DNA from 4 places in the Streptomyces sp. NPDC085481 genome. Region 1 is predicted to be linked to each of the others. Evidence: riboswitches for the same ligand, from Rfam matches in the RefSeq annotation. Region 1 holds a riboswitch; each other region holds the start of a gene.

Evidence for each region. Region 1 has a riboswitch for cobalamin ahead of ACIGEZ_RS00325 (cobalamin biosynthesis protein). Riboswitches for the same ligand answer to the same signal wherever they lie in the genome.
Region 2: linked by a shared signal. The riboswitch ahead of ACIGEZ_RS16780 (acyl-CoA thioesterase) and the one ahead of ACIGEZ_RS00325 (cobalamin biosynthesis protein) in region 1 are both predicted to bind cobalamin.
Region 3: linked by a shared signal. The riboswitch ahead of cobN (cobaltochelatase subunit CobN) and the one ahead of ACIGEZ_RS00325 (cobalamin biosynthesis protein) in region 1 are both predicted to bind cobalamin.
Region 4: linked by a shared signal. The riboswitch ahead of ACIGEZ_RS20055 (energy-coupling factor ABC transporter permease) and the one ahead of ACIGEZ_RS00325 (cobalamin biosynthesis protein) in region 1 are both predicted to bind cobalamin.

Annotation. Positions count from the first base shown of each region.
Region 1 covers NZ_JBITTJ010000001.1:58,073-60,263, forward strand. The annotation lists gene ACIGEZ_RS00315 (anion permease) at 1-768, shown strand, start outside; gene ACIGEZ_RS00320 (hypothetical protein) at 785-1,006, shown strand; cobalamin riboswitch at 1,148-1,283, shown strand; gene ACIGEZ_RS00325 (cobalamin biosynthesis protein) at 1,317-2,191, shown strand, end outside.
Region 2 covers NZ_JBITTJ010000007.1:51,436-53,626, reverse strand. The annotation lists gene ACIGEZ_RS16785 (questin oxidase family protein) at 1-617, shown strand, start outside; cobalamin riboswitch at 678-833, shown strand; gene ACIGEZ_RS16780 (acyl-CoA thioesterase) at 983-1,360, shown strand; gene ACIGEZ_RS16775 (methylmalonyl-CoA mutase family protein) at 1,464-2,191, shown strand, end outside.
Region 3 covers NZ_JBITTJ010000002.1:283,555-285,745, forward strand. The annotation lists gene ACIGEZ_RS07145 (cobalamin biosynthesis protein CobG) at 1-903, opposite strand, end outside; cobalamin riboswitch at 1,065-1,199, shown strand; gene cobN (cobaltochelatase subunit CobN) at 1,240-2,191, shown strand, end outside.
Region 4 covers NZ_JBITTJ010000009.1:43,453-45,643, forward strand. The annotation lists gene ACIGEZ_RS20050 (energy-coupling factor ABC transporter substrate-binding protein) at 1-164, opposite strand, end outside; gene ACIGEZ_RS20055 (energy-coupling factor ABC transporter permease) at 161-874, opposite strand; cobalamin riboswitch at 904-1,087, opposite strand; gene ACIGEZ_RS20060 (MFS transporter) at 1,348-2,191, shown strand, end outside.

The DNA of each region.
Region 1 (2,191 bases):
GCCAAGGGCTTCCGGGCCGGCCAGATCGCCTCCGCCGGTCTCGTCTCGCTCGCCCACGGCACCAACGACGCCCAGAAGACGATGGGCATCATCACCCTCGCCCTGGTCACCGGCGGCGTCCTCGCCCCCGGCTCCAACCCCCCGATGTGGGTCATCGTCGCCGCCGGTCTCGCGATCGCGCTCGGCACCTACCTCGGCGGCTGGCGCATCATCCGCACCATGGGCAAGGGCCTCACCGACCTCCAGCCGCAGCAGGGCTTCGCCGCCCAGACCAGCGCCGCCACGGTCATCCTGGCCTCCTCGCACCTCGGCTTCTCCCTCTCCACCACCCAGTCCTGCTCGGGTGCCGTGATGGGCGCGGGCCTCGGCCGCAAGGGCGGTGTCGTCCGCTGGTCGACCGCCACCCGGATGTTCGTCGCCTGGGGTCTGACCCTGCCCGCCGCGGGCCTGGTCGGCGCCGCCGCCGAGTTCCTCACCAAGCAGGGCACCTGGGGCATCGTCGCCGTCGCGATCCTCCTGATCGCCGGCTCCGGCGTCATCTGGTCGCTGTCCCGCCGCAAGCCGGTCGACCAGCACAACGTCACCGCCGACGACCTGGACGCGCAGGCCGAGCCCGCGGGCGTCGTCACCACCGCCATCGCGGCCGTCACCCCGCCGCCGCCGGCCGGCTCCGTCGCCGCCGTCACGGACGAGGACCTGAAGACCACCATCCCCGCCCCGAGCCCGGCGGACCCGGCCGCTCCCCCGGCCCCCGCCGCCGCGGTCTAAGGAACTGGAACCAAGCATGAAGATCGACTGGGCAGCTCTCGGCTCCGTCTTCGGAGTCAGCCTCGTGGCGACCGTCGCCCTCGTGGGCCTGTTCACCCTCGGCGTCGTCGGCCTCTCCAAGCAGGAGGAGGCCGCGGCGAACGGTGGCTCCGCCACCCTGGCCCGCACCGGCGCCTACGCCTGCTTCGCGCTGTGCGCGGCAGCCGTCGCGTACGGCATCTACCTGATCGTCGTCTGACCCGCGACACCTCGTCGTGCCCGGCACGACACCCTTCCGGCCGGGCGGCCCGCACCTCGCGTGCGGGCCGCCCGGCCGTCGTGTCTGTGGCGCTTCGCACAGTGACCCGACGCAGGTCAAAGGTGAGTTGACGGCTCTTCGCGCAGCGTGGTGGACTGCCGAGGCCATTACGGCGGCAAGCAGAGGAAGTCCGGTGCGAATCCGGCGCGGTCCCGCCACTGTGACCGGACCCGAGCGGTCCGGGAGTCAGGAACTCTCGCCGCCGGTCACGTCGATCCAGGGCGCGGACCCTGAGTGAGGACCTAGCGCCATGCCCGGCCGCAGCAGTGCCAGCCCCCCGTTCCCGGGCGGATTCGCGTACGGAGCGGCCGCCGGCCTCGCCGTCGACCTGCTCCTCGGCGACCCCCGCCGCGGGCATCCCGTCGCCGCGTTCGGCCGCGCCGCCGCCGCCGTCGAGCGCCGGCTGTGGCGCGACGACCGCGGCCGCGGCGCCCTGCACACCGCCCTCTGCGCCGGCTCGACCGTGGCGCTCGGCGCCCTCGCCGCCCGTACGGTACGGGGCAGCCGCACCGCCTCGATCGCCCTGACCGCCGCCTCCGTATGGGCCGTCGTCGGCGGTACGACGCTGGGGCGCGAGGCCCGCGCCATCGGCGGGGCGCTGGCGGCCGGGGACCTGGAGGTGGCCCGGGAGCGGCTGCCGCACCTGTGCGGGCGCGACCCGCACTCCCTGGACGGGCCCGCGATGGCCCGGGCGGTCGTCGAGTCGGTCGCCGAGAACACCTCCGACGCCGTCGTGGGCGCCCTGTTCTGGGGCGCGGTCGCGGGCGTGCCGGGCCTGGTCGGCTTCCGGGCGGTGAACACCCTGGACGCGATGGTCGGCCACAAGTCCCCGCGGTACCGGCGGTTCGGCTGGGCCTCGGCCCGCCTGGACGACCTCGCAGGCTGGCCGGGCGCCCGGCTCACCGCCGTACTCGCCACCGTCGCCGGGGGGAATCCGCGCGGTGCGCTGAGGTCCTGGCGTACGGACGCGTCGAAGCACCCGAGCCCCAACGCGGGCCCGGTGGAGGCCTCGTTCGCGGGGGCGCTCGGCGTACGGCTCGGCGGCACCCTGGCGTACGGCGGCCGCGTCGAGCACCGTCCCGTACTGAACGGGGAGGGCCGGGCCGTCGAGGTCGCGGACATCGA
Region 2 (2,191 bases), on a different contig from region 1:
CCGGCGAGGTGACCGAGCCGCGCCTGGCCGAACTCGCGCACGGGCTCGGCTACTGGGCGGCCCGGCACCGCCCCGTATCCGGTCTCGCTCCCCTGCGCGGCGCCGACAGCGCGGCCGGCGCCCTCGACGCGGTGGTGCCCGTCGCCGAGCGGGACGGGGCCTTCCCCGCACGGCTCGACCGCGTCACCGGCCTGCCGGTGTGGGCGGCCGGTGTCACGGACCCGGACGAGGCCCGTCGCCGCCTCGCCGAACTCGTGCGGGCGGCCACCCACCGCTACGCCACCCACGGCCACGGCGAGGAGACGATGCTGGTCCACGCCGCCACGGCCCCCAACGCCGTCCTGCGCACCCTGCCCGCCCTCCCGAGGCCCCTGTGGGCACCCAGCCTGCACGCCGCCTGGACGGCGTCCGCCGCGGTGACCGCGATGTACGCACCGGACGCCCCCGTCGCCTTCGTGCCGCCGGGGTCCCGCACCGCCGAAGAGGTCTTCGAACTGGCCCTCGCCCACGGCGACGAACACGTCGTCAAACTGACCGACACCGCCCTCGACATCGGCGACGAGCAGGCCCTGGCAGCGGCCCTGAGGGCCGTCGAACTGAGCGAGCCGCTGCGCTAGCGGCCTGTCGTAGGCTGGCGGTGCAGCTGGTTCGCCCCGTCCTCCAGGCGGGATGCGTCGTAAGAGGGAACCCGGTGGGAATCCGGGACTGCCCCGCAGCGGTGAGCGGGAACGACCGCCGTCACACAGCACTGGACCCGGCACGGGTCCGGGAAGCGACGGCCAGTAGGTGTCCGCCGGTGATCCCGGTGGGCGTGCTCGCGAGTCCGAAGACCTGCCGCTGCCCGTGCGCCGGCATCCCGTGCGCGCGGAGCCCTTGCCGCGACTCGCGAAGGAGAGTTGACGTGGCCGATCGCACCGTCACGCGTCCCACCACCCGCACCGCCAAGACCCCGGACGACTCCCGGGTCGTCCTCGCCCACATCATGAGCGAGCACGACACCAACCTCTACGGGACCATCCACGGCGGCGTGATGATGAAGCTCATCGACGACGCCGCCGCGGCCGCCGCGGGGCGGCACGCCGACGGGCCCGCCGTGACCGTCTCCGTCGACCGGATGACCTTTCTCGCTCCCGTACGGGCCGGGGACCTGCTCAGTGTGGAGGCCGGACTCGAGCGGGCCGGGCGGACGTCGATGACCGTCGGCGTACGGGTCACCGCCGAGCGCTGGAACAGCTCCGGTCCCGCCGCCGAGGTCGCCACCGCCTTCCTCACCTTCGTCGCGATCGACGCCGAGGGACGTCCGCGGGCCGTGCCCGTCCTCGAGCGTGGTGAGGGAGTGCCCGTTTCCGATGCCCCCTGACATGAGCACGGATTCCGCTCGGCGTTCAAGGTCGATCAGGGGAGGTCAAGGTCACAGCGGTTTCCCCTGCTGCTCCTTTGACGCGCTGACCTAGCATCCGAGCATGACTGTGCTGCCTGACGACGGCCTTTCGCTGGCCGCCGAATTCCCCGCAGCGACCCATGCCCAGTGGCAGCGCCTCGTGGCGGGCGTACTGAGCAGGTCGGGCAAGGACGTTCCGGAGACCGAGGCCGAGGACGTCCTGTCCACCGCGCTCGAGGACGGCCTGCGGGCCCGTCCGCTGTATGGCGAGGGCGACGCCGGGCCCGAGCCCGGCCTGCCCGGGTTCGCGCCGTTCGTCCGGGCGAGCCGGGCCGAGGGGAACACCGCGGGCGGCTGGGACGTGCGCCAGCGGCACACGACCGCCGACCCGGACGCGGTCCTGACGGACCTGGAGAACGGCGTCACCTCGCTGTGGCTGAGGGTGGGCGCGGGCGGCATCCCGACGGCCGGGCTCGACCGGGTGCTCGGGAACGTGTACCTCGACCTCGCCCCCGTCGTGCTCGACGCCGGTCCCGAGACCGTGGCCGCCGCTAACGAGCTGTTCGACATCCACGGGCGGCGCGGGGTCGGCACCGACGCCGTGCGCGGCAACCTCGGCGCCGATCCGCTCGGCACCGAGGCCCGTACCGGCGCCGCGTACGACGGCGACGGCTTCCCCGCCGCCGTCGGTCTGGCCCGGCGCTGCGCCGAGGGGTACCCGGGGCTGCGGGCGCTGACCGTGGACGCCCTGCCGTACCACGAGGCCGGCGGCTCCGCCGCGCAGGAGCTCGGCAGCTCGCTCGCCACCGG
Region 3 (2,191 bases), on a different contig from region 1:
GGCGACGACCACCCCGCGCCAGGGCGTGAACCGCACCTCGCCGGCCGGCAGCAGCGCCCGCAGCTGAGCGGCGGTCAGCCGCCCGAGCGGCGCGAGGACGTGCAGGGCGCGGGGTCCGAGGGGTCCGGGGAGGAGCGGCGGGGGTACGGGCCGCGGGAGTACGGGTACGGGCTCGGCGCCGATCCCGGCGCGCGCCAGGGCGCCGGCCGGGTCCGGTCGGTGCCCCTCGGGCAGCTCGCGCACGCGCCAGGCCCCGTTGCCCGCGGCCCGGGCGGCGTCGAGGAACGCCCCGGCGGCGGCGAGGGCGGCACGGGGCGCGTCGGCGGCGGCGATGCGGAGGACCGGCCCGCCGACGCGCAGCAGCACCGTCGGCCCTTCTGCGAGCAAGGTCACATCCCCGCCGAGCCCCGCGACATCGCCCCGCCCGTCGTCCAGGACGAACAGGAACCGCCCCGAGAGCGCCGCCGTCCAGGGCTCGGCGCACAGCAGGGCGTCCAGCTCCCGGGCCCACAACTGCACGTCCGCGTACCCGAGTCCGTCCAGCCCCGCGGCCGGCGAGGCGACGATGTTGCGGGCCCGCTCGTGGGTGGGGGAGGGCAGCAGCCCGGCCCGGTCGAGCAGGCCGGCCAGCGCACCGCCACAGCCCTCACCGAGCCCGCGCAGCTCCACGTTCCCGCGCGAGGTGACGCTGACGCACCCGTCGCCGAGCGACTCCGCCGCGTCGGCGAGGACCTCGACCTGATGCGCCGTCAACCGCCCGCCGGGCAGCCGCAGTCGGGCCAGCCGGCCGTCGTCGGCGGAGTGCAGGCGCAGCGCACCCGGGCAGGCGTCGCCGCGGTCCCGTATGAGAGGTTCGCCCGGTTCGGGCGAGGTGCGTGGGGTGGCCGGCATGGCGGCGAGCATACCCACGGCCACGTCCGCTCCCACCTGCTCGGACGACGGGTGTGACGGGCGCGACGCGGGGGACGCGAGGTGCCGCGGCGGGCCCGGCGCGGCGGCGCCGCCCCCCGGCGGTGTGACCCGGCCGACTCCCCGCCCCCGCCCCACCGACCGCGCCACGATCTAGGATGCAGATCGGCATGGGGTCCCAGGACCCCGGGGAGGAAGCCCGGTGTGAATCCGGCGCGGTCCCGCCACTGTGAGCCGGTCCCGTGTTCCGGGGCCGGTGAGTCAGGAACTCCCGCCGTCCATACGACCACCCGGGGCGCGGACAACCCCGAGGAAGGGCCTGAGCTCGCCATGCTCCTGCTGCTGTCGCACTCCGACACCGACCTGCTCAGCGCCCGAGCGGCCACCGCCGCCGCGCCCGACTCCCCGGTCCGGTACCGGTTCGCCAACCCCGCCCGGCTCCCGCTCGCCGACCTGCCCGCCCTGCTCGAAGGCGCCGAGCTCGTCGTCGTCCGCCTGCTCGGCGGGCTGCGGTCCTGGCAGGAGGGCCTCGACGCGGTCCTGGCCGCCGGGAAGCCGGTGGTGGTGCTCAGCGGCGAACAGGCGCCCGACGCCCAGCTGATGGAGGCGTCCACCGTCCCCGTCGGCGTCGCCACCGAGGCCCACGCCTACCTGGCGCACGGCGGCCCGGGCAACCTGGAGCAGCTGGCCCGGTTCCTGTCCGACACGGTGCTGCTCACCGGTCACGGCTTCGAGCCCCCGGCGCCCGCGCCCACCTGGGGCCCGCTGGAGCGCGTCTCCAAGGCCGCGGACGGCGCCCCGACCATCGCGGTGCTCTACTACCGCGCCCACCACATGAGCGGCAACACCGCCTTCGTCGGCGCCCTGTGCGACGCCGTCGAGGAGGCCGGCGGCCGGGCCAAGGCGCTGTACGTGGCCTCCCTGCGCGCCCCCGAGCCGGAGCTGCTCGACGAGCTGCGCGGCGCCGACGCGATCGTGACCACCGTCCTCGCCGCCGGCGGCACCAAGCCCGCCGAGGCGCAGGCCGGCGGCGACGAGGAGGCCTGGGACGCGGGCGCGCTCGCCGCGCTCGACGTGCCGATCCTGCAGGCGCTGTGCCTGACGGGCTCGCGCGCCGCGTGGGAGGAGAACGACGAGGGCCTGTCGCCGCTGGACGCGGCGAGCCAGGTCGCCGTCCCCGAGTTCGACGGCCGGCTGATCACGGTCCCGTTCTCGTTCAAGGAGATCGACGAGGACGGCCTCCCGGCATACGTCGCCGACGCCGAGCGCGCCGCCCGCGTCG
Region 4 (2,191 bases), on a different contig from region 1:
GGCTTGTAGTCCGGCTTGATCTCGGTGATCGCCGTCTCCGCCTCGGCGTCCGCTCCGGCGAACGGCTCTTTCTTGTGGTCGCCGAGGCCGAGGGCCAGGGGCAGGACGGCGAGGGCCGCCACGAGGAGCAGCAGCACCGTGTTGATCTTGGCGTTACGGCTCATCGGGCCACCGCCTCGGCGTCGGCGTCGGCCCGACGGTCCCGCCTGCCACCGGTCACGAGCACGCCGAGCCGGGTGAGCTCGCCCTTGCTGGACTGCACGAGCAGCCGCATCACGAGGACGGTGAGCAGGCCCTCGCTGACCGCGAGCGGGATCTGCGTGACGGCGAAGATGGAGCCGAACTTGGTGAGCGCCCCCGCGAAACCGCTGCTCGGGTCGGGGAAGGCGAGCGCGAGCTGCACACTCGTGACGCAGTAGGTGGTGAGGTCGGCGACGAACGCGCCGAAGAACACCGTCACCATCAGCGGGACGTCGTACCGGCGAAGGAGCCGGTAGACGCCGTAGCCCGCCCAGGGGCCCACGATCGCCATCGAGAAGACGTTGGCGCCCAGGGTGGTGAGACCGCCGTGTGCGAGCAACAGGGCCTGGAAGAGCAGGGTGATGGTGCCGAGGACCGTCATGATCGGCGGCCGGAACAGGATGGCACCGAGACCGGTGCCGGTGGGATGAGAGCAACTACCGGTGACGGAAGGCAGTTTCAGAGCGGACAGCACGAACGTGAAAGCGCCGGAGGCGCCCAGGAGCAGCGTGCTCTCCGGGTGCTCCTTCACTTCGCGGCTGAGTGACCGTACTCCGTGGACGACGAACGGCGCGGATGCGACGCCCCAGGCGACCGCGTGCGCCGGAGGAAGGAAACCCTCGGCTATGTGCATGGTTCAGCGAACCCTCTCCAGCACCTCGTGGATGGTTGACGTGCCCTGGCCGGTCTCCTGGCTGACGGGTACCACCGCCCGTGCTCCGCCTTCCCGGGTCCGAGGACCCAGTGGCTGCCCGCGAGGGCTGGAGCCGGACTTCCCGGTCACAGTGGCGAGGGCCGCACCGGTTTCGCACCGGATTTCCCGCTCACCAAGGCGTGGCGACCCTAACGGGCCCTCATGGGCAGTGACAAGCGGAGCCAGGCGCGCGGACGGGGCACGCGGACGGCGCGCGGAGGCGCCGGCAGCGCGGTCGCTCCGACCGGGCGCCGTGGGGCCGATGGCTCGGGAGCCGCCCCGCCCGGCCGGTGGCCGCGCGGTGTGTTTCACGCCATAGGGGTCGTCGGGAACCCGCGGAAGACCGCCCACGACTGACTGTCCGACCGGTTCGTATCACCCCCAGCGCACCGCGAGAAACGGAGACGAGATCTGTGGTGTCACACGGGACGGAGGCGGCCGCCCCGCCGGACGGGCGGGCGAATCCGCGGCTCACGGCCCTGCTCACCTGCGCGATGGCGTTCTCCATGCTCCAGTTGTTCCTGCTGGGGGCGCTCGGCCCGCGTCTGGTGGACGACATGGGTGTCTCGCCGGCCGTGCTCGGTCTGACCACGACCGTCGGCTTCGGCACCGCCGCCCTCCTCTCCCCGGTCGGGGGGCGGATCGTGGACCGGACCGGGCCTCGCCGCTCGCTGGTGCTGCTGCTGGTGGCCTCGGCCGCCGCCCTGGCTCTCATCGGTGCGGCTCCCGGTGCCGGGCTGCTGCTTGGCTCGGTGGCCCTGGGCGGGGTGCCGCAGGCGCTCGCCAACCCGGCCACCAACAAGGCCGTCCTGGCCGCGGTGGCCCCCGGCCGGCGCGGAGCCGTGACCGGCATGAAGCAGTCGGGCGTGCAGCTCGGGGCCTTCGCGGCGGGACTTCCGCTGGCCGGGCTCGCCGCCGGTCTGGGCTGGCGTGCCGCCGTGTGGACGGCCGCGTGCGCGGCGTTGCTGGCCGCAGGGTGGGCGCACCGGTCCCTGCCCGCCGATCCCGAGCCGCCCGCGTCCCCCGCCGGCCGTGTGCGGGCTCCGCGGGGCATGACGGCCTGGCTGTGCGGCTACTCACTCTTCCTCGGCGCGGGGATCGCCTCGGTCAACACGTATCTCGCGTTGTACGGGTCGGGGCCGCTGGACCTGGGACCGGCCGTCGCCGCGGTCCTGGTCGCCGTCCTCGGCGTCACGGGGATCGTGGGCCGCGTCGGGTGGTCCCGGGCCGCCCGGCCCGGGCGGGCCGAGTGGCTGC